3 regions of the Streptomyces sp. NPDC050485 genome follow, and region 2 is predicted to be linked to each of the others. Evidence: riboswitches for the same ligand, from Rfam matches in the RefSeq annotation. Region 2 holds a riboswitch; each other region holds the start of a gene.
The links. Region 2 has a riboswitch for cobalamin ahead of ACIBK6_RS06905 (cobalamin biosynthesis protein). Riboswitches for the same ligand answer to the same signal wherever they lie in the genome.
Positions count from the first base shown of each region.

Region 1: it holds a riboswitch for cobalamin, as region 2 does, so the genes downstream of both, ACIBK6_RS03225 (ABC transporter substrate-binding protein) here and ACIBK6_RS06905 (cobalamin biosynthesis protein) in region 2, are expected to answer to the same signal.
Region 3: it holds a riboswitch for cobalamin, as region 2 does, so the genes downstream of both, ACIBK6_RS26615 (ribonucleoside-diphosphate reductase subunit alpha) here and ACIBK6_RS06905 (cobalamin biosynthesis protein) in region 2, are expected to answer to the same signal.

Region 1 covers NZ_JBITHR010000001.1:689,377-695,473, reverse strand. Annotated here, with positions in the region: gene ACIBK6_RS03240 (DUF2017 domain-containing protein) at 1-277, shown strand, start outside; gene ACIBK6_RS03235 (amino acid permease) at 597-2,060, shown strand; gene ACIBK6_RS03230 (Mov34/MPN/PAD-1 family protein) at 2,146-2,568, shown strand; cobalamin riboswitch at 2,552-2,698, shown strand; gene ACIBK6_RS03225 (ABC transporter substrate-binding protein) at 2,727-3,758, shown strand; gene ACIBK6_RS03220 (FecCD family ABC transporter permease) at 3,755-4,783, shown strand; gene ACIBK6_RS03215 (ABC transporter ATP-binding protein) at 4,780-5,574, shown strand; gene ACIBK6_RS03210 (putative leader peptide) at 5,641-5,769, shown strand; gene ACIBK6_RS03205 (MoaD/ThiS family protein) at 5,881-6,097, shown strand, end outside.
Region 2 covers NZ_JBITHR010000003.1:62,922-69,018, forward strand. Annotated here, with positions in the region: gene ACIBK6_RS06885 (class II aldolase/adducin family protein) at 1-78, opposite strand, end outside; gene ACIBK6_RS06890 (lysozyme) at 223-993, shown strand; gene ACIBK6_RS06895 (anion permease) at 1,127-2,389, shown strand; gene ACIBK6_RS06900 (hypothetical protein) at 2,413-2,634, shown strand; cobalamin riboswitch at 2,734-2,876, shown strand; gene ACIBK6_RS06905 (cobalamin biosynthesis protein) at 2,973-3,929, shown strand; gene ACIBK6_RS06910 (cobyric acid synthase) at 3,911-5,416, shown strand; gene ACIBK6_RS06915 (putative cobaltochelatase) at 5,508-6,097, shown strand, end outside.
Region 3 covers NZ_JBITHR010000014.1:117,420-123,516, forward strand. Annotated here, with positions in the region: gene mctP (monocarboxylate uptake permease MctP) at 1-1,499, shown strand, start outside; gene ACIBK6_RS26610 (Uma2 family endonuclease) at 1,566-2,153, opposite strand; cobalamin riboswitch at 2,241-2,400, shown strand; gene ACIBK6_RS26615 (ribonucleoside-diphosphate reductase subunit alpha) at 2,526-4,928, shown strand; gene ACIBK6_RS26620 (ribonucleotide-diphosphate reductase subunit beta) at 4,929-5,942, shown strand; gene def (peptide deformylase) at 6,012-6,097, opposite strand, start outside.

The DNA.
Region 1 (6,097 bases), on a different contig from region 2:
GGCCGACGCGCTCGCGGTCGTCCACGGCCTCGACGCGCTGACCCCCAAGGGCGACGGCGGAGCCGTCCTGAAGCTGACCGCCGAGGACTCGCAGCACTGGCTGGGCGCGCTCAACGACCTGCGGCTGACCATCGGCACCCGCCTGGAGGTCACCGACGAGGACGAGAGCGGCGAGCTCTACCGGCTGCCGGACGACGATCCGCGCAAGCCGATGGTGATGGCCTATCTCTGGCTGGGTGTGCTGCAAGAAACACTCGTCGAAACGCTCATGCCCTGACTGATCGACCGGGAGATGGCCGTTCGCTCAGCGGACGCTCAAATCCGTATAACGATCCCATCACCGCATCGACCTGCTTTGTCATGCTGAGGGACTTTTGTCCGCTTCTTCCTGTGGTGTGCGCCACAGTGGCTGATATTGATCACCCGTAAGCCCGTGATAAATCTTCACGACCACCCGGGGACGCCACCCATGTTCCCCGGGGGCGCTGTGCCGGCTGACCGCCGGTGGCACTCCATCCACATCCGGGGGGATCAGGACCTGATCCGTCGCTTCGTGACCGAGGCGGGCGGGTCAGCATGGAGAAAGGCGCACCACCATGACCTCAGTGCAGGTCGACAAGCACGACGACCGTCCTGCCGGCAATGAGGCCGCGGGGACCGCCCCCAGCGCGGGCGAGGGCTCGGGCGAGGGATACCAGCGGGGCCTCGGGGCCCGGCAGATCCAGATGATCGCGATCGGCGGTGCCATCGGCACCGGCCTCTTCCTCGGCGCGGGCAAGGCCATCTCGAAGGCCGGCCCCAGCCTCATCCTGGCCTACGCGATCGCGGGCCTGGTCATCTTCTTCATCATGCGCGCGCTCGGCGAGCTGCTCATGTACCGACCGGTTTCGGGCTCCTTCTCGGAGTACGCCCGGGAGTTCGTCGGCCCGTTCTGGGGCTACGTCACCGGCTGGACGTACTGGCTCTTCTGGGTCGTCACCGGCATCACCGAAGTCACCGCGGCCGCCCAGTACATGTCCTTCTGGACCCACAACAGCGTGCCCCAGTGGGCCTACGCGCTGGTCTTCACCCTCATCCTGTACGCCGTGAACCTGATCTCCGTGAAGCTCTTCGGTGAGCTGGAGTTCTGGTTCTCCATGGTCAAGGTGACCGCCATCGTCGGCATGATCCTGATCTGCGCCGGCATCCTCACCGTCGGCTTCTCGGACGCCGCGGACACCGCCACCGTCGCCAACCTCTGGAACGACGGCGGGTTCTTCCCCAAGGGCATCGGCGGCACGCTGATGACCCTGCAGATCGTGATGTTCGCCTTCCTCGCCGTCGAGCTGGTCGGCGTCACCGCGGGCGAGTCCAAGGACCCCGAGACGACGCTCCCCAAGGCCATCAACACCGTGCCGTGGCGCATCGCCGTCTTCTACATCGGCGCCCTGATCATGATCCTCTCGGTCGTCCCGTGGCACGAGTTCCAGCCGGGCGTCAGCCCCTTCGTCGCGGCCTTCGAGAAGATGGGCCTGGGCGTCGGCGCCGCGATCGTCAACTTCGTCGTGCTGACCGCCGCGCTCTCCTCCTGCAACTCGGGCATGTACTCCACCGGCCGCATGCTGCGCGACCTCGCGCTCAACGGCCAGGGCCCGAAGGTCTTCACCAAGCTCACCAGGAGCGGCACCCCGCTGGTCGGCACCACGGTCTCCGCCGCGCTGATGCTGGTCGGCGTCTGGATCAACTACGTCGCCCCCGGCAAGGCCTTCGACTACGTCGTCTCCTTCGCCACCATCTCCGGCATGTGGGCCTGGATCATGATCCTGGTCTGCCAGATCCGCTACCGCGCCAAGTCCGACCGCGGCGAGCTGCCGAAGTCGAGCTTCCGCGCCCCGGGCGCCCCGTGGACCAGCTGGTTCGCGCTGGTCTTCATCGGCATGGTCATCGTGATGATGGGCATCGACAAGGACTCCCGCGTCTCGCTGTACTGCGCGCCGCTGTGGGGCCTGATCCTGGGTGTCTCCTACCTGGTCCTGAAGGCCAAGAACCCGGAGAACAAGGCGTTCGCCAAGCGCAGCTGAGGCTCTGACCAGCCAGTTCTCACCATGCGGGCCGTTCCGTACCGACACTCGGTACGGAACGGCCTGTCTGCTTATCCTTGCCGACATGCTGACCATCACCCAGGCCCTGTACGACCAGCTCGTCGCGCACGCCCGCGCCGACCACCCCGACGAGGCGTGCGGTGTGGTCGCGGGCCCGGCGGGCACCGGCCGCGCCGAGCGCTTCATCCCGATGCTGAACGCGGCCCGCTCGCCCACGTTCTACGAGTTCGACTCCCAGGACCTCCTCAAGCTGTACCGCGAGATGGACGACCGCGACGAGGAGCCGGTGATCGTCTACCACTCCCACACGGCGACCGAGGCCTACCCCTCGCGCACCGACGTGTCGTACGCGAACGAGCCCGGCGCCCACTACGTCCTGGTCTCGACGGCGGACACGGACGGGGCGGGGGAGTTCCAGTTCCGCTCGTACCGCATCGTGGACGGCGTGATCACGGAGGAGGACGTCAAGATCGTCGAGGCATACTGACGGTACGCAATCGACCGATTTGGGCGGCAGGAACCAGGAAGCCGGTGTGACTCCGGCACGGTCCCGCCACTGTGACCGGCGCCCTCGCGGCGCCGGAAGCCAGGAACTGACCTGCCGCCTTCTCCCGCCGACAGGGGACGTGGAAATCCCCTTGGAGGATGAGCTCAGCCATGTCCTGGCGCCGCGCGGCACTCGCCGCCGCCCTGCTGTTCCCGCTCGCCGCGTGCACGACCCCGCCGCGCCCCGACGCCGCGGGCGGCCCGGCCCCCGGCTTCCCGTACACGGTCACCAACTGCGGGGTGACGACAACGTTCACCGCGCCCCCGAAGCGGGCCGTGGCGATGAACCAGCACGCCACGGAGGTGATGCTGGAGCTGGGCCTCGCCAAGTCCCTTGCGGGCACTGCCTACTTGGACGACAAGGTGCTGGCGAAGTACGAGCGGGACTACCGGTCGGTCCCGGTCCTCGCGGCCGAATACCCCTCCTACGAGAAGCTCCTGGCCGCCAACCCGGACTACGTGTACGGCGGTTACGCCTCCGCCTTCTCGCCGAACGAGGGCCGGGCGCGGGAGGCGCTGACCAAGAGCGGCATCAAGACCCGCCTGAACGTGGAGAACTGCCCCCAGGGCCCCGCGACCACGATGGACGACGTGTACGAGGAGGTCCGCGAGGTCGGCCGGACCTTCGGAGTCGCGGACCGGGCCGAGTCGTGGGTGCGGTCGGCCGAGGCCGTCAACGAGCGGACGCGGACGGCCCTTGCGGGCGCGGCTCCGCTGTCCGTCTTCGTCTACGACAGCGGCGACAAGACGGCGTTCACGGTGGGCGGCAAGGGCATCGGCAACGACATCGTGACGCGGGCGGGCGGCCGCAACGTCTTCGCCGCAGACCTGAAGGACAAGTCCTTCGGCGACGCGAGCTGGGAGAACGTGGTGGCCCGCGCCCCCGAGGTCATCCTGATCCTGGACTACGGCGGCACGAGCGCCGAGGCGAAGAAGCAGCGCCTGCGCACGGACCCGGCCCTGGCCTCCGTCCCAGCCGTCAAGAACAACCGCTTCGCCGTGCTGCCCCTGTCCGACATGGTGACGGGCGTCCGCGCCCCGGACGCGGTGTCGAAGCTCGCGGAGCAGTTGCGCGGGGGGACGAAGCCGGGCGCAAGCCGGGAGGCCGGAGAGCCCGGGGCGGCCCGGTGATCCCGCGGTGGCGCTACCCGGCGCTGCTCGCCGCGCTGGCACTCACCCTGGTCGCCGCCGCCACCGCCGGGCTCGCGCTCGGCTCGGTGGCGATCCCGGCCGATCAGATCCTGGCCATCGTCACCGGGGCGACCGGCCCCTCCCCGTACCGCACCATCGTCCTGGAGGTACGGGCGCCCCGCGTCGTGCTCGGCGCGGTCACCGGTGCCGGTCTCGCCGTTATCGGCACCGTCCTGCAGGCCCTCGTGCGCAACCCGCTCGCCGACCCGTTCCTGCTCGGGGTCTCCAGCGGGGCCTCCGCCGGGGCCGTCGCCGTGATCGTCCTCGGCGTGGGCGCCGGGGTGACCACCACCCTCGCCCTCCCCGCCGCCGCCTTCGCGGGCGCACTCGCCGCCCTGGTCCTCGTGTACGCCCTGGCCAGGCGCGGCGGCTCGATGACCGGCGGCCGCCTCGTGCTCGCCGGGGTCGCCGTCTCGTACATCCTGTCCGCGCTCACCAGCCTGCTCCTGGTCACCTCGGCGAGCGCCGAACACCTCCAGGAAGTACTGCACTGGACGCTCGGCGGACTCGGCGGCGCCCGCTGGGACATGCTGGCCCTGCCCACCACCGTCCTCGCCGCCGGCACCCTCGTCCTGATCGCGCTGGCCCGCCCGCTGGACCTGCTCCTGGTGGGGGAGGAGGGCGCCACCGTCCTCGGCCTGGACACCGGCCGCTTCCGCGCGGGCGTCTTCGTGCTCGCCTCCCTGCTCACCGGCGCGCTCGTCGCGTACAGCGGGGCGATCGGGTTCGTCGGCCTGATGGTTCCGCACGCCGCCCGCCTCGCCGTCGGCGCCGCCCACCGCACCCTGCTCCCGGTCGCAGCCCTCGGCGGCGCCGCCTTCCTGGTCCTGGCCGACCTCGCGGCCCGCACCGTCGCCGCCCCGCAGGACATCCCGGTCGGCGTGCTCACCGCGCTCACCGGCGGCCCGTTCTTCCTCTGGATGCTGCGCGGCCGCGGGGCCGGCGCGGAAGGCGGCCCCGCATGACGACGCTGCGCGCCGAGTCGCTCTCATACACCACACCGCAGGGCCGCGAACTGCTCTCCGGCATCGAACTCACCGCCCGCGACGGCGAGACCGTCGGCCTGGTCGGCCCCAACGGCAGCGGCAAGACGACCCTGCTGCGCTGCCTGTACGGAACCCTGCGCCCCACCACCGGCCGTGTCCTGCTCGACGGCGACGACCTGCACGCCCTGCCGGTGAAAGCACGCGCCCGCCGCATCGCGACCGTCCCGCAGGACGCCCACGCGGGCGGCATCGAGCTGACCGTCCGCGAGATCGTCGCCATGGGCCGCTCCCCGCACCACCGCTTCTGGGAGGCGGACACCACCACCGACCGCGCCCTCGTGCACGAGGCGCTCGCCCGCGTCGGCATCGCGGACCTCGCCGGCCGCCCCTTCCCGTCGCTGTCCGGCGGCGAACGCCAGCGCGCGCTGGTCGCCAGAGCCCTCGTACAGCAGCCGGACGTCATCGTCCTGGACGAGCCGACCAACCACCTGGACATCCGCTACCAGCTCGAAGTCCTGTCCCTGGTAAGGGAGTTGGGCACGGTCGGCCTGCTCGCCCTGCACGACCTGAATCTCGCCGCGCACTACTGCGACCGGCTGGTCGTCCTCGCCGGGGGCCACATCGTGGCGGCAGGGGAGCCCGCGGACGTGCTCACCGCCCCGCTGCTCGCCGAGGTGTACGGGGTGAACGCCGAGGTGAGCGTTCACCCGGCCACCGGCGCACCGATCGTCGTCTATCTGCCGCCCACAGCGGCGGCGACCACATCCTGAGCGGGATCCGTCCAGGATGCGAGATCACATTCCGGGAAGCGGACCGGGAATCTATACGATGACCCCATGGTTTCGAACGACGTGAGCGACAAGACGCCGAGCAGCGGCCCCGCCCTGCTGCTCGTGGCGCGGCTGCACGTCGACCTGTGCCGTCTCGCCAGCGCGATCTGTACGGCCCGCGCAGCCGCCGTCTGACGCCGCGCGCCACCAGCACCAACGCACCACCGCACGCCCCGGGCGTGCGGCGCGCGGACCCGAGCCCGAGCCGCGCCCACCTGCCTCTCCCTCCCGACAGGAGCCCACGCCATGGCCATCGAGGTCCGCATCCCGACCATCCTCCGCACCTACACCGACGGCGCGAAGGCCGTCGAAGGCAGCGGCGCCACCCTCGCCGAGCTCTTCACCGACCTCGACTCGCGCCACACCGGCATCCGGGAGCGCGTCGTCGACGGCGACAACCTGCGCCGCTTCGTGAACGTGTACCTCAACGACGAGGACGTCCGCTTCCTCGACGGCATCAACA
Region 2 (6,097 bases):
GAGTCCTTCCGCGGCGGTCCTGCGCGCGGTGTCGATCAGTTCGGCCCAGGCTACGGCGGTCGCCGCCTCGTCACTCATGCGGCTGATCCTGCCAGGCCGGTCGCGACCGGGGCACGGCGGCAGAACGGCGATCTTCCACTGACCTCCGGGCGTTTGTTCCGTACATCGGGTTGTACATCTGTTCCGTACATCGGACTGCACATCGGGATTCCGGGGGACACCATGGCGCGCGACCGCAACCCGATTCGACGTGGCGGCCGGGCGCTGCTCGCGGCGTCGCTGGCCGCGCTGACCGCGGGCTCGCTCGCGCTCACCGCACTGCCCGGCGCGTCGGCCGCGGACAAGCCGCTCGGCCACGATGTCTCCTCGCACCAGAAGAACGTCGACTGGGGCTCCGCGATGGGCCGGGGCGCCTCGTTCGTCTACGTGAAGGCGACCGAGTCCACGACGTACCGCAATCCCTACTTCGGCCGGCAGTACGACGGTGCCCGGCAGGCGGGTCTGGTCCGGGGCGCCTACCACTTCGCGGTGCCCGACCAGTCGTCCGGCCGGGCGCAGGCCGCGTACTTCGTGCGCAACGGGGGCGGCTGGCGGCGCGACGGCTGGACGCTGCCGCCCGCGCTCGACCTGGAGCACAACCCGTACGGCAAGGACGCCAAGGGCGGCAGCAGCGACACGTGCTACGGGCTGAGCCCGGCCGCGATGACCGGGTGGATCACCGGGTTCAGCGACGAGGTGCGGCTGCGCACCGGCCGCCGTCCGGTGATCTACACGACCGCACGCTGGTGGAACGACTGCACCGGCGGCAGCCGGGCCTTCGCCGCGACCCACGCCCTGTGGCTCGCCCGGTACGCCGCGACGCCGGGCGCGCTGCCGGCCGGCTGGTCGTACTGGACGTTCTGGCAGTACGCCAACGGCAGCGGCAGCCTTCCGGGTGATCAGAATCTCTTCAACGGGACTTTCGCGCAGCTGAAGCGGCTCGCGGCGGGCTGAGAGGCGGCTCGCGGTGGGCCGAGAGGGTTGAGAAGCGGCCACATACACCGCCACGCCCGCCTCAGTTCATCTTCCGTTCATCCAGGTTACTTACGTTCGTCCAGCCACTGACGTCGAACGATTGCCTGGGTAAATGGAACACATGACACTGCTGCTCGCGATTGTGATCGCAACAGCTCTCGTGTTCGATTTCACGAACGGTTTCCACGACACCGCCAACGCGATGGCCACCACCATCTCGACCGGCGCCCTGAAGCCCAAGACGGCGGTCGCCATGTCCGCCGCGCTCAACCTGGTCGGCGCGTTCCTGTCAGTGGAGGTCGCCAAGACGATCTCCGGCGGGATCATCGACGAAAAAGGCATCAGAACCGAGGTGATCTTCGCGGCGCTGGTCGGCGCCATCCTGTGGAACCTGCTGACCTGGCTGCTCGGCCTGCCGTCCAGTTCCTCGCACGCCCTGTTCGGCGGACTCATCGGCGCCGCGGTCATGTCGGCGGGCTGGTCCTCGGTGCACGGCTCGACCGTCGTCACCAAGGTGCTGCTCCCCGCGGCCGCCGCCCCGCTCGTCGCGGGCGTCGCCGCACTGCTCGCCACCAAGCTGACGTACCGGATCAACCGCCGCACCGGCGAGAAGGCCACCGCCAAGGGCTACCGCGCGGGCCAGATCGCCTCCGCCGGCCTCGTCTCGCTCGCCCACGGCACCAACGACGCCCAGAAGACGATGGGCATCATCACCCTCGCCCTGGTCGCGAGCGGTGTGCTGCACCCGGGTGCGAACCCCCCGCTGTGGGTCATCGTCTCGGCCGGCCTCGCCATCGCGCTGGGCACCTACCTCGGCGGCTGGCGCATCATCCGCACCATGGGCAAGGGCCTCACCGAGCTCAGGCCGCCGCAGGGCTTCGCCGCCCAGACCGGCGCCGCCGCGGTCATCCTGACCTCCTCGCACCTCGGCTTCTCGCTCTCCACCACCCAGGTCTGCACCGGCTCGGTCATGGGCGCGGGCCTCGGCCGCAAGGGCGGTGTGGTCCGCTGGTCCACCGCCACCCGCATGGTCGTCGCCTGGTGTCTGACGCTGCCGGCGGCCGGACTGGTCGGCGCGGGCGCGGAGTTCCTCACCCGGCAGGGCACGTGGGGCATCGCCGCCGTCGCGGTGCTCCTGGTCGCCGGTGCGGGCATCATCTGGTCGCTCTCGCGCCGCCAGCCCGTCGACCACACCAACGTCACCGCCGACGCGCCCGCCGAAGCGGCCGAGCCCGCCGGTGTCATCACCACCGCGATCGCCGCGGTCACCCCGCCGCCGACCGGCGCCGCCGCCGCGGCCACCGACCTCAAGGCCACGATCCAGGCCCCGGCCCCGGTGACCCCCGCCGACCCGCCCCGCCCGGCGACGGTCTGACCAGGTACAGGTAAGGAATCCTCATGCACATCGACTGGGCGGCTCTCGGCTCCGTCTTCGGCGTCAGCCTCGTGGTGACCGTCGGCCTGGTGGGCCTGTTCACCCTCGGCATCGTCGGCCTCGCCAAGCAGGAGGCCGCGGCCGCCGGCTCCGGCAACGTGGCCCTGGCGCGCACGAGTGCGTACGCCTGCTTCGCGCTCTGCGCGGCGGCCGTCGGGTACGGGATCTACTTGATCGTCGGCTGACCCGCACCGCACTCGCGAACCGCCCTCCGGCTCCGTCGGGGGGCGGTTCGCTGTGTGTCTCGGCACACTCTCGCGCCGCAGGTCAACGGCAAGTTGACGGGTGTTCTCGGTGCGTGGTGGACTGCACCGGCCAGCTACGGCGGCAGAAGAGGAAGCAGGTGCGAATCCGGCGCGGTCCCGCCACTGTCACCGGGGAGCCAATCCCCGCGAGCCAGGAACTCTCACCGCCGGTCACGTCGTACCAGGGCGCGGACACCCTGAGTGAGGACATACCGCCATGCGCGCCTGCCTGTTGAGAATCACCGCAGTTCCACGCGACGGCCTGGCGGGCTGAGCCCGTGCGGGCCGATCGCAGCTTCGCGTACGGCGCCACGGCCGGACTCCTCGGCGACCTCCTGCTCGGCGATCCGCGCCGTGGGCATCCGGTCGCCGCGTTCGGGCGGGCGGCCGGCGCCGTCGAGCGCGTGCTGTGGCGCGACCACCGCGGGTGGGGCGCGCTGCACACCGTCGTGTGCGCGGGCGGCGCCGCGGGCGCCGCTGCCCTCCTTTCCCGCGCCGTACGAGACCGTCCCGCCGCGGCCGCCGCGCTGACCGCCGCCGCCACCTGGATGGTGCTGGGCGGCACTTCGCTGGGCCGCGAGGCGCGGGCCATCGGCGGCGCGCTGGCCGCGGGCGATGTGGAGGTGGCCCGGGAGCGGCTGCCGCACCTGTGCGGGCGCGACCCGCAGTCCCTGGACGCGGACGGGATGGCCAGGGCCGTCGTGGAGTCGGTCGCCGAGAACACCTCGGACGCGGTGGTCGGCGCCCTGGTGTGGGGCGCGCTGGCCGGAGTGCCCGGGCTCGTGGGGTTCCGGGCGGTCAACACCCTGGACGCGATGGTCGGGCACAAATCGGCCAAGTACCGCAGGTACGGCTGGGCTTCGGCGCGCCTGGACGATGTCGCGGGCTGGCCGGGCGCCCGGCTCACCGCCGTCCTCGCTGTGCTCGCCGGGCCGGACACGAGGGGCGCCATACGGGCCTGGCGCGCCGATGCCGCCCGGCACCCGAGCCCCAACGCGGGCCCGGTCGAGGCCTCGTTCGCGGGGGCCCTCGGCGTACGCCTGGGCGGCACGCTCTCCTACGGAGGGCGCGTCGAGCACCGGCCGGTCCTGAACGCATCCGGGCGGGCCGTCGAAGTCGCGGACATCGAGCGGGCGGTACGGCTCTCGCGCCGGGTGGGCTGGCTGACGCTGGCCGCCGCCGTCGCCACGAGGGCCGCTGTGAGGAAGGGACGTACATGGGTGGCGGGCTGCTGATCGCGGGCACGACCTCCGACGCGGGCAAAAGCGTCGTCACGGCCGGGATCTGCCGCTGGCTGGTGCGCCAGGGCGTCAAGGTCGCGCCCTTCAAGGGGCAGAACATGTCGCTGAACTCGTTCGTCACACGCGGGGGCGCGGAGATCGGGCGGGCGCAGGCGATGCAGGCGCAGGCGGCGCGCGTGGAGCCGAGCGCGGTCATGAACCCGGTGCTGCTCAAGCCGGGGAGCGACCGTTCGAGCCAGGTAGTGCTGATGGGCAGGCCCGTGGGCGAGTTGAGCGCCCGCGGCTACCACGGAGGCAGGCAACAGGCACTGCTCGGCACCGTCCTGGAGTGCCTGGAGGAGCTTCGGGGCACGTATGACGCCGTGATCTGCGAGGGGGCGGGCAGCCCGGCCGAGATCAATCTGCGGCGGACCGACATCGTCAACATGGGTATCGCGCGGGCCGCGCGGCTGCCCGTGGTCGTGGTCGGCGACATCGACCGGGGCGGGGTGTTCGCCTCGTTCTTCGGGACGACGGCGCTACTGAGCCCCGAGGACCAGGCGCTGATCGCCGGGTACGTCGTCAACAAGTTCCGGGGCGATGTGTCCCTGCTTGAGCCCGGCATCGAGATGCTGCGCGGCCTCACCGGCCGGCCCACCTACGGGATCCTGCCGTACGCCCACGGCCTCGGCATCGACGAGGAGGACGGCCTCAGGGTGTCGATGCGCGGGGCGGTGCGCGAATCGGTCGTGGCGCCGCCGGTCGGCGAGGACGTGCTGCGCATCGCGGTGTGCGCGGTGCCGCTGATGTCCAACTTCACGGACGTCGACGCGCTCGCCGCCGAACCCGGCGTGGTCGTCCGCTTCGTGGACCGGCCCGAGGAACTCGCCGACGCGGACCTGGTGGTGGTGCCGGGAACGCGCGGCACGGTCCGCGCGTTGGAGTGGCTGAGGGAGCGGGGGCTGGCGGCAGAGCTGGTGCGCAGGGCGGCCGAGGGGCGCCCGGTGCTCGGAATCTGCGGCGGTTTCCAGCTGCTCGGCGAACACATCGAGGACGAGGTCGAGTCGAAGGCGGGCTCGGTGGCGGGCCTCGGCCTGCTGCCCGTACGGGTGCGGTTCGCCGCCGAGAAGACGCTCGCGAGGCCCGTCGGCGAGGCCTTCGGCGAGCAGGTGGAGGGGTACGAGATCCACCACGGCGTCGCCCAAGTCCTGGGCGGGGAAGCCTTCTTGGACGGTTGCCGGGTGGGCGCGGTCTGGGGCACGCACTGGCACGGCTCGCTGGAGAGCGACGGGTTCCGGCGCCGGTTCCTTGAGCAGGTCGCCCAGGCCGCGGGCCGCCGGTTCGTGCCCGCCCCCGACACGTCGTTCGGCGCGCTGCGCGAGGAACAGCTGGACCGGCTCGGCGACCTGATCGAAGAACACGCGGACACCGACGCCCTGTTGAGGCTGATCGAGCAGGGCCCGCCCGCCGGGCTGCCGTTCATCCCGCCGGGGGCGCCGTGAGCGCGCCCCGCAGAGCCGGCGAGAGCCTGCCGCACCCCCTGCCCGGCCCCGCCGGCAACGATCGACCGCCCCTCGAAGGAGTGATCAGCACATGAGCACCCGGTATCCGTTCACCGCCGTCGTCGGCATGGACGACCTGCGCCTTGCGCTGCTCCTGAACGCCGTCAGCCCGGCCGTGGGCGGTGTCCTCGTCCGGGGCGAGAAGGGCACCGCGAAGAGCACGGCCGTCCGGGCCCTCGCGGATCTGCTGCCCGAGGTGGCGGTGGTGGCGGGCTGCCGCTTCAGCTGCGACCCCGACGCACCCGACGCGCAGTGCCCGGACGGGCCGCACGAGGCCGGACCGGGCGCCGCCCGCGCCGCGCGCATGGTCGAGCTCCCGGTGGGCGCCTCCGAGGACCGCCTGGTGGGCGCCCTCGACATCGAGCGCGCCCTCGGCGAGGGCGTGAAGGCCTTCGAGCCGGGCCTGCTCGCGGACGCCCACCGCGGCATCCTGTACGTGGACGAGGTCAACCTCCTGCACGACCACCTCATCGACCTGCTGCTCGACGCCGCCGCCATGGGGTCCTCGTACGTCGAGCGCGAAGGCGTCTCCGTACGGCACGCCGCGCGGTTCCTGCTCGTGGGGACGATGAACCCCGAAGAGGGCGAGCTGCGGCCGCAGTTGCTCGACCGGTTCGGCCT
Region 3 (6,097 bases), on a different contig from region 2:
AATGGGGCCTGGGCGGGCGGTCGTTCGGCACCTGGGTCACCTGGTTCCTGCTCGGCGGCGACCTCTATACGGCGTACACCTTCGTAGCGGTTCCCGCGGCCGTGTACGCGGCGGGCGCGGCCGGCTTCTTCGCGGTGCCCTACACGATCCTGGTCTACCCGCTGATCTTCACCTTCCTGCCGCGCCTGTGGTCGGTCTCGCACAAGCACGGCTACGTCACCACCTCGGACTTCGTGCGCGGCCGGTTCGGCTCGAAGGGCCTGTCGCTCGCGGTCGCGGTCACCGGCATCCTCGCCACCATGCCGTACATCGCGCTCCAACTGGTCGGCATCCAGGCCGTGTTGGACGTCATGGGGGTGGGCGGCGGGTCGTCCAACTGGTTCGTCAAGGACCTGCCGCTGCTCATCGCCTTCGCGGTGCTCGCGGCGTACACCTACTCCTCCGGGCTGCGCGCCCCCGCGCTGATCGCGTTCGTCAAAGACGGGCTGATCTACCTGGTCATCGCGGTGGCGATCATCTACATCCCGATCAAGCTGGGCGGCTTCGACGCCATCTTCAGCGCGGCGCAGCACAAGTTCGCGGGCCCGCCCGGCGGGAAGCCGACGGGGGCGCTCGCGCCCGGCGAGGCGAGCCAGTGGACGTACGCCACCCTCGCGCTCGGCTCGGCGCTCGCGCTCTTCATGTATCCGCACTCGATCACCGCGACGCTGTCCTCGCGCAGCCGCAACGTGATCCGCCGCAACACCACGATCCTGCCGCTGTACTCACTGATGCTGGGCCTGCTCGCGCTGCTCGGCTTCATGGCGATCGCGGCGGGCGTCAACGTCAAGAACGGCCAGCTGGCGATCCCGCAGCTGTTCGCGGACATGTTCCCGGACTGGTTCGCGGGCGTGGCCTTCGCGGCGATCGGCATCGGCGCGCTGGTCCCGGCGGCGATCATGTCCATCGCGGCGGCGAACCTGTTCACCCGCAACATCTACAAGGACTTCATCCGGCCCGACGCGACGGCCGCGCAGGAGACCCGGGTCTCCAAGCTGGTCTCGCTCCTGGTGAAGGTCGGCGCGCTGGTCTTCGTCCTGACCATGGACAAGACCGTGGCCATCAACTTCCAGCTGCTCGGCGGCATCTGGATCCTGCAGACCTTCCCGGCCCTGGTCGGCGGCCTGTTCACGCGCTGGTTCCACCGCTGGGCGCTGCTCGCGGGCTGGGCGGTCGGCATGGCGTACGGCACGCTCGCGGCGTACGGCGTCGCCTCGCCCACCCAGAAGCACTTCGGCGGCTCCTCAAAGGAGATCCCGGGCATCGGCGAGATCGGCTACATCGGCCTGACGGCCTTCGTCCTGAACGTCGTGGTCACCGTGGTCCTGACCGTCGTCCTGCGCGCGGTGAAGGCCCCGGACGGCGTGGACGAGACGTCCCCGTCGGACTACACGGCCGACGCGGGCGACCCGGGAGTGAGCACGGACCTGCCGCCCGCAACGGCGGGCGCGGCCCACTGAGTTCCCGTTGTACGACGAAGGGCCGCGGCACCTGGGCAGGTGCCGCGGCCCTTCGCTGTGGGTCGGTCAGCGCACCCAGTCCTTGAGCTGCTCGGTCTGGAGGGTAATGCCGACGGGCTCGGGCAGCTCGATGTCCCTGCCGAAGGGCAGCGTGCGCACCGCCGCGTACCGGCGGCCTTCGGGCTCGCTGTAGACGGAGATCTCACACTTGGCGCGGTCGATGAGCAGGTATACGGGGATGCCTGTCTCCGCGTAGGCGCGGGGCTTCTCGACGTGGTCCCGCCGGTGGGTATCGGAGTCCCACGAGGTCACCTCGACGACCATGAGGATCGGCTCGGGTTCGACCCAGTCACCCTGCCCGACAAAGGCATCCGGATGAGCCAGCACCGCATCGGGGATGGCCCGCCCAGTCCGGTATTCCTCCGCCTTGATCCCCTGCCCCGGGTGCAGGAAGAGGTCGTCAGGCCGGGCCTGCATGCAGATCTTGAGCAGCCACTGAATGATCCGGTTGTGGTCGCCGTCCGGCATGGCCTTGCTCCTGATTACCCCGTCGATGAATTCGAGCCGCGTTCCCTCCCTCTCGCGGGCCGCTATGCGCGCCAGAGCTTCGAATTCGTCGGGCAGCATGTGGGGCCGGTCGGACATCACGGTCATGCCTCGCTCGCCTTCCTCGACGGTACTGTCTCCGACGATAGCGGAGAGGTACGTCACAGGGATGCCGCATCGCGGCCGACACAACATGTGGGGGGTGCCGCACTCGGCGCCCCCCACATGTATGCTCGTCCTCGCTGTCGCCGCAGGGGAATCCGGTGGAAATCCGGAACTGTCCCGCAACGGTGTACTTGGTGCGGTTTGTCGCACCCTGTGAGTCCGAGGACCTGCCGACGGCGCATCCGGCTCGACCGAACCGGGTGCCGAGACGTCCGGGCCTCGCGGTTGGGCCGGTGGACGACGTGCTCAGGGCTGCCCCGACGCGCGCCTCCGCCTCCCCCGAAGGCCCCGTGCCGAGCGAGGGAGTGCCCCCACGTGACCATCGCCCCAGCGGATCCCGCTTCAGTGATCACCGAAGAACTGGCGGATGCGCCCGGGACCGCGCTGCTGCGGACCCTGACCGACCTCACCGCCGACCTCGCGGACACCGACCCCGGCCGGGTCGCCGCCGCCGCGCTCCGGGGCCGCAACGCCCGCTCGGACGAGGCGGAACTGCGGAGCCTGGCCACCGAGGCGGCCGCGGGGCTCATCTCCGAGGACCCGGCGTACTCCCGTCTCGCCGCCCGGCTCCTGACGATCACCATCGCCGAAGAGGCCGCCGGCCAGGGCGCGTTGTCGTTCGCCGCCTCGGTCGAGGTCGGCCACCGCGAGGGCCTGATCGCCGACCGCACCGCCGACTTCGTACGCACCCACACCACCCGCCTGGACGCCCTGGTCGAGGCCGCGCTCGCCGACGGCGCCGACGACCGCTTCGGCTACTTCGGCCTGCGCACCCTCTACTCCCGCTACCTGCTCCGCCACCCGATCACCCGCAAGGTCATCGAGACCCCCCAGCACTTCATGCTGCGCGTGGCGTCCGGCCTCGCCGAGGACGATTCGGTGCGCGCCCTGGACGAAGTGGCGTCCCTGTACGGCCTGATGAGCCGCCTGGACTACCTCCCGTCCTCCCCCACGCTCTTCAACTCCGGCACCCGCCACCCCCAGATGTCGTCCTGCTACCTGCTCGACTCCCCGCTGGACGAGCTGGACTCCATCTACGACCGCTACCACCAGGTCGCCCGCCTCTCCAAGCACGCCGGCGGCATCGGGCTCTCGTACTCCCGCATCCGCAGCCGCGGTTCGCTGATCCGGGGCACCAACGGGCACTCCAACGGCATCGTCCCGTTCCTCAAGACGCTGGACGCCTCGGTCGCGGCGGTCAACCAGGGCGGCCGGCGCAAGGGCGCGGCGGCGGTGTACCTGGAGACCTGGCACTCCGACATCGAGGAGTTCCTGGAGCTGCGCGACAACACCGGTGAGGACCAGCGGCGTACGCACAACCTGAACCTCGCGCACTGGATCCCCGACGAGTTCATGCGCCGCGTCGACGCGGACGGCCAGTGGTCGCTGTTCTCGCCCGCCGACGTGCCCGAGCTCGTCGACCTGTGGGGCGAGGAGTTCGACGCCGCCTACCGCAAGGCCGAGGCGGCCGGGCTCGCCCAGAAGACCATGCCCGCACGCGACCTGTACGGCCGCATGATGCGTACCCTCGCGCAGACCGGCAACGGCTGGATGACGTTCAAGGACGCCTCCAACCGCACCGCCAACCAGACGGCGGAGCCCGGCCACACGGTCCACTCCTCCAACCTGTGCACCGAGATCCTTGAGGTGACCGACGACGGCGAGACGGCCGTCTGCAACCTCGGCTCGGTCAACCTGGGTGCGTTCGTCGTCGGTGACGGCATCGACTGGGAGCGCCTGGACGAGACCGTCCGTACCGCCGTCACCTTCCTCGACCGCGTCGTGGACATCAACTTCTACCCGACCGAGCAGGCGGGCCGCTCCAACGCCAAGTGGCGCCCGGTGGGCCTGGGCGCGATGGGCCTCCAGGACGTCTTCTTCAAGCTGCGCCTGCCCTTCGACTCCCCCGAGGCGAAGGCGCTCTCCACCAAGCTCTCCGAGCGGATCATGCTGACCGCCTACGAGGCGTCCACCGACCTCGCCGAGCGGTCGGGCCCGCTGCCCGCCTGGGACAAGACCCGCACCGCGCGCGGGGTGCTGCACCCCGACCACTACGACGTCGAGCTGAACTGGCCGGAGCGCTGGGCGGCCCTGCGCGAGCGCATCGCCGCGGTCGGCATGCGCAACTCGCTGCTCCTCGCGATCGCGCCGACCGCGACCATCGCGTCCATCGCGGGCGTGTACGAGTGCATCGAGCCGCAGGTCTCCAACCTCTTCAAGCGCGAGACGCTGAGCGGTGAATTCCTCCAGGTGAACGGCTACTTGGTCGATGACCTCAAGAAGCTCGGCGTGTGGGACGCCCAGTCCCGCGAGGCGCTGCGCGAGGCCAGCGGCTCGGTGCAGGACTTCGGCTGGATCCCGGCCGACGTCCGCGCGCTGTACCGCACGGCGTGGGAGATCCCGCAGCGCGGCCTGATCGACATGGCCGCCGCGCGGACCCCGTTCCTGGACCAGTCCCAGTCGCTGAACCTGTTCCTGGAGACGCCCACCATCGGCAAGCTGTCGTCGATGTACGCGTACGCCTGGAAGCAGGGCCTGAAGACGACGTACTACCTGCGCTCCCGCCCGGCGACCCGCATCGCCCGCGCGGCCCAGGCCACCACCCCCATCCTCCCCCTGCCTTCGGCGGGGGCACCCCCAGTACAGCAGGCCGCCCCCGACGCGGACGCGATCGCCTGCTCCCTCGAAAACCCCGAGTCCTGCGAGGCGTGCCAGTAAATGACCACCGAGAACAAGAACCTCCTGGACCCGGGCTTCGAGCTCACCCTGCGCCCCATGCGTTACCCGGACTTCTACGAGCGCTACCGGGACGCGATCAAGAACACCTGGACCGTCGAGGAGGTCGACCTCCACTCCGACGTCGCCGACCTCGCGAAGCTCACGCCGGGTGAGCAGCACATGATCGGGCGCCTGGTGGCCTTCTTCGCCACCGGGGACTCGATCGTCTCGAACAACCTGGTGCTGACCCTCTACAAGCACATCAACTCCCCCGAAGCGCGGCTCTACTTGAGCCGTCAGCTCTTCGAGGAGGCCGTGCACGTCCAGTTCTATCTGACGCTGCTCGACACCTATCTGCCCGACCCGGAGGACCGCGCTGCCGCGTTCGACGCGGTCGAGGAGATCCCCTCGATCCGCGAGAAGGCGCAGTTCTGCTTCAAGTGGATCAACGAGGTCGAGAAGCTGGAACGCCTGGAGACCCAGGCCGACCGCCGCCGGTTCCTGCTCAACCTGATCTGCTTCGCGGCCTGCATCGAGGGCCTGTTCTTCTACGGCGCCTTCGCGTACGTGTACTGGTTCCGCAGCCGGGGCCTGCTGCACGGTCTGGCCACCGGCACCAACTGGGTGTTCCGCGACGAGACGATGCACATGAACTTCGCCTTCGAGGTCGTGGACACCGTCCGCAAGGAGGAGCCGGAGCTCTTCGACGATCTGCTGCAGGAGCAGGTCACCGACATGATCAAGGAAGCGGTGGAGGCGGAGCTCCAGTTCGGCCGCGACCTGTGCGGTGACGGCCTGCCCGGCATGAACACCGAGTCGATGCGCGAGTACCTGGAGTGCGTCGCCGACCAGCGCCTGACGCGCCTGGGCTTCGCGCCGGTGTACGGCTCGCAGAACCCGTTCTCGTTCATGGAGCTCCAGGGCGTCCAGGAGCTGACGAACTTCTTCGAGCGCCGCCCGTCCGCCTACCAGGTGGCGGTCGAGGGCTCGGTGGGCTTCGACGAGGACTTCTAGTCCGGTCGAAAACGGCCGAGGCCCCGCTCCCACGGGGGGAGCGGGGCCTCAAGTCGGCTACGGCGTACGTCAGTTGTTCGGGACCGTCTCGTAGCGGGCGGTGCCCTCGGCCATCTGCTTCAGGGCGTCCTTGCGGTCGCGCTTGGAGAGGCGGT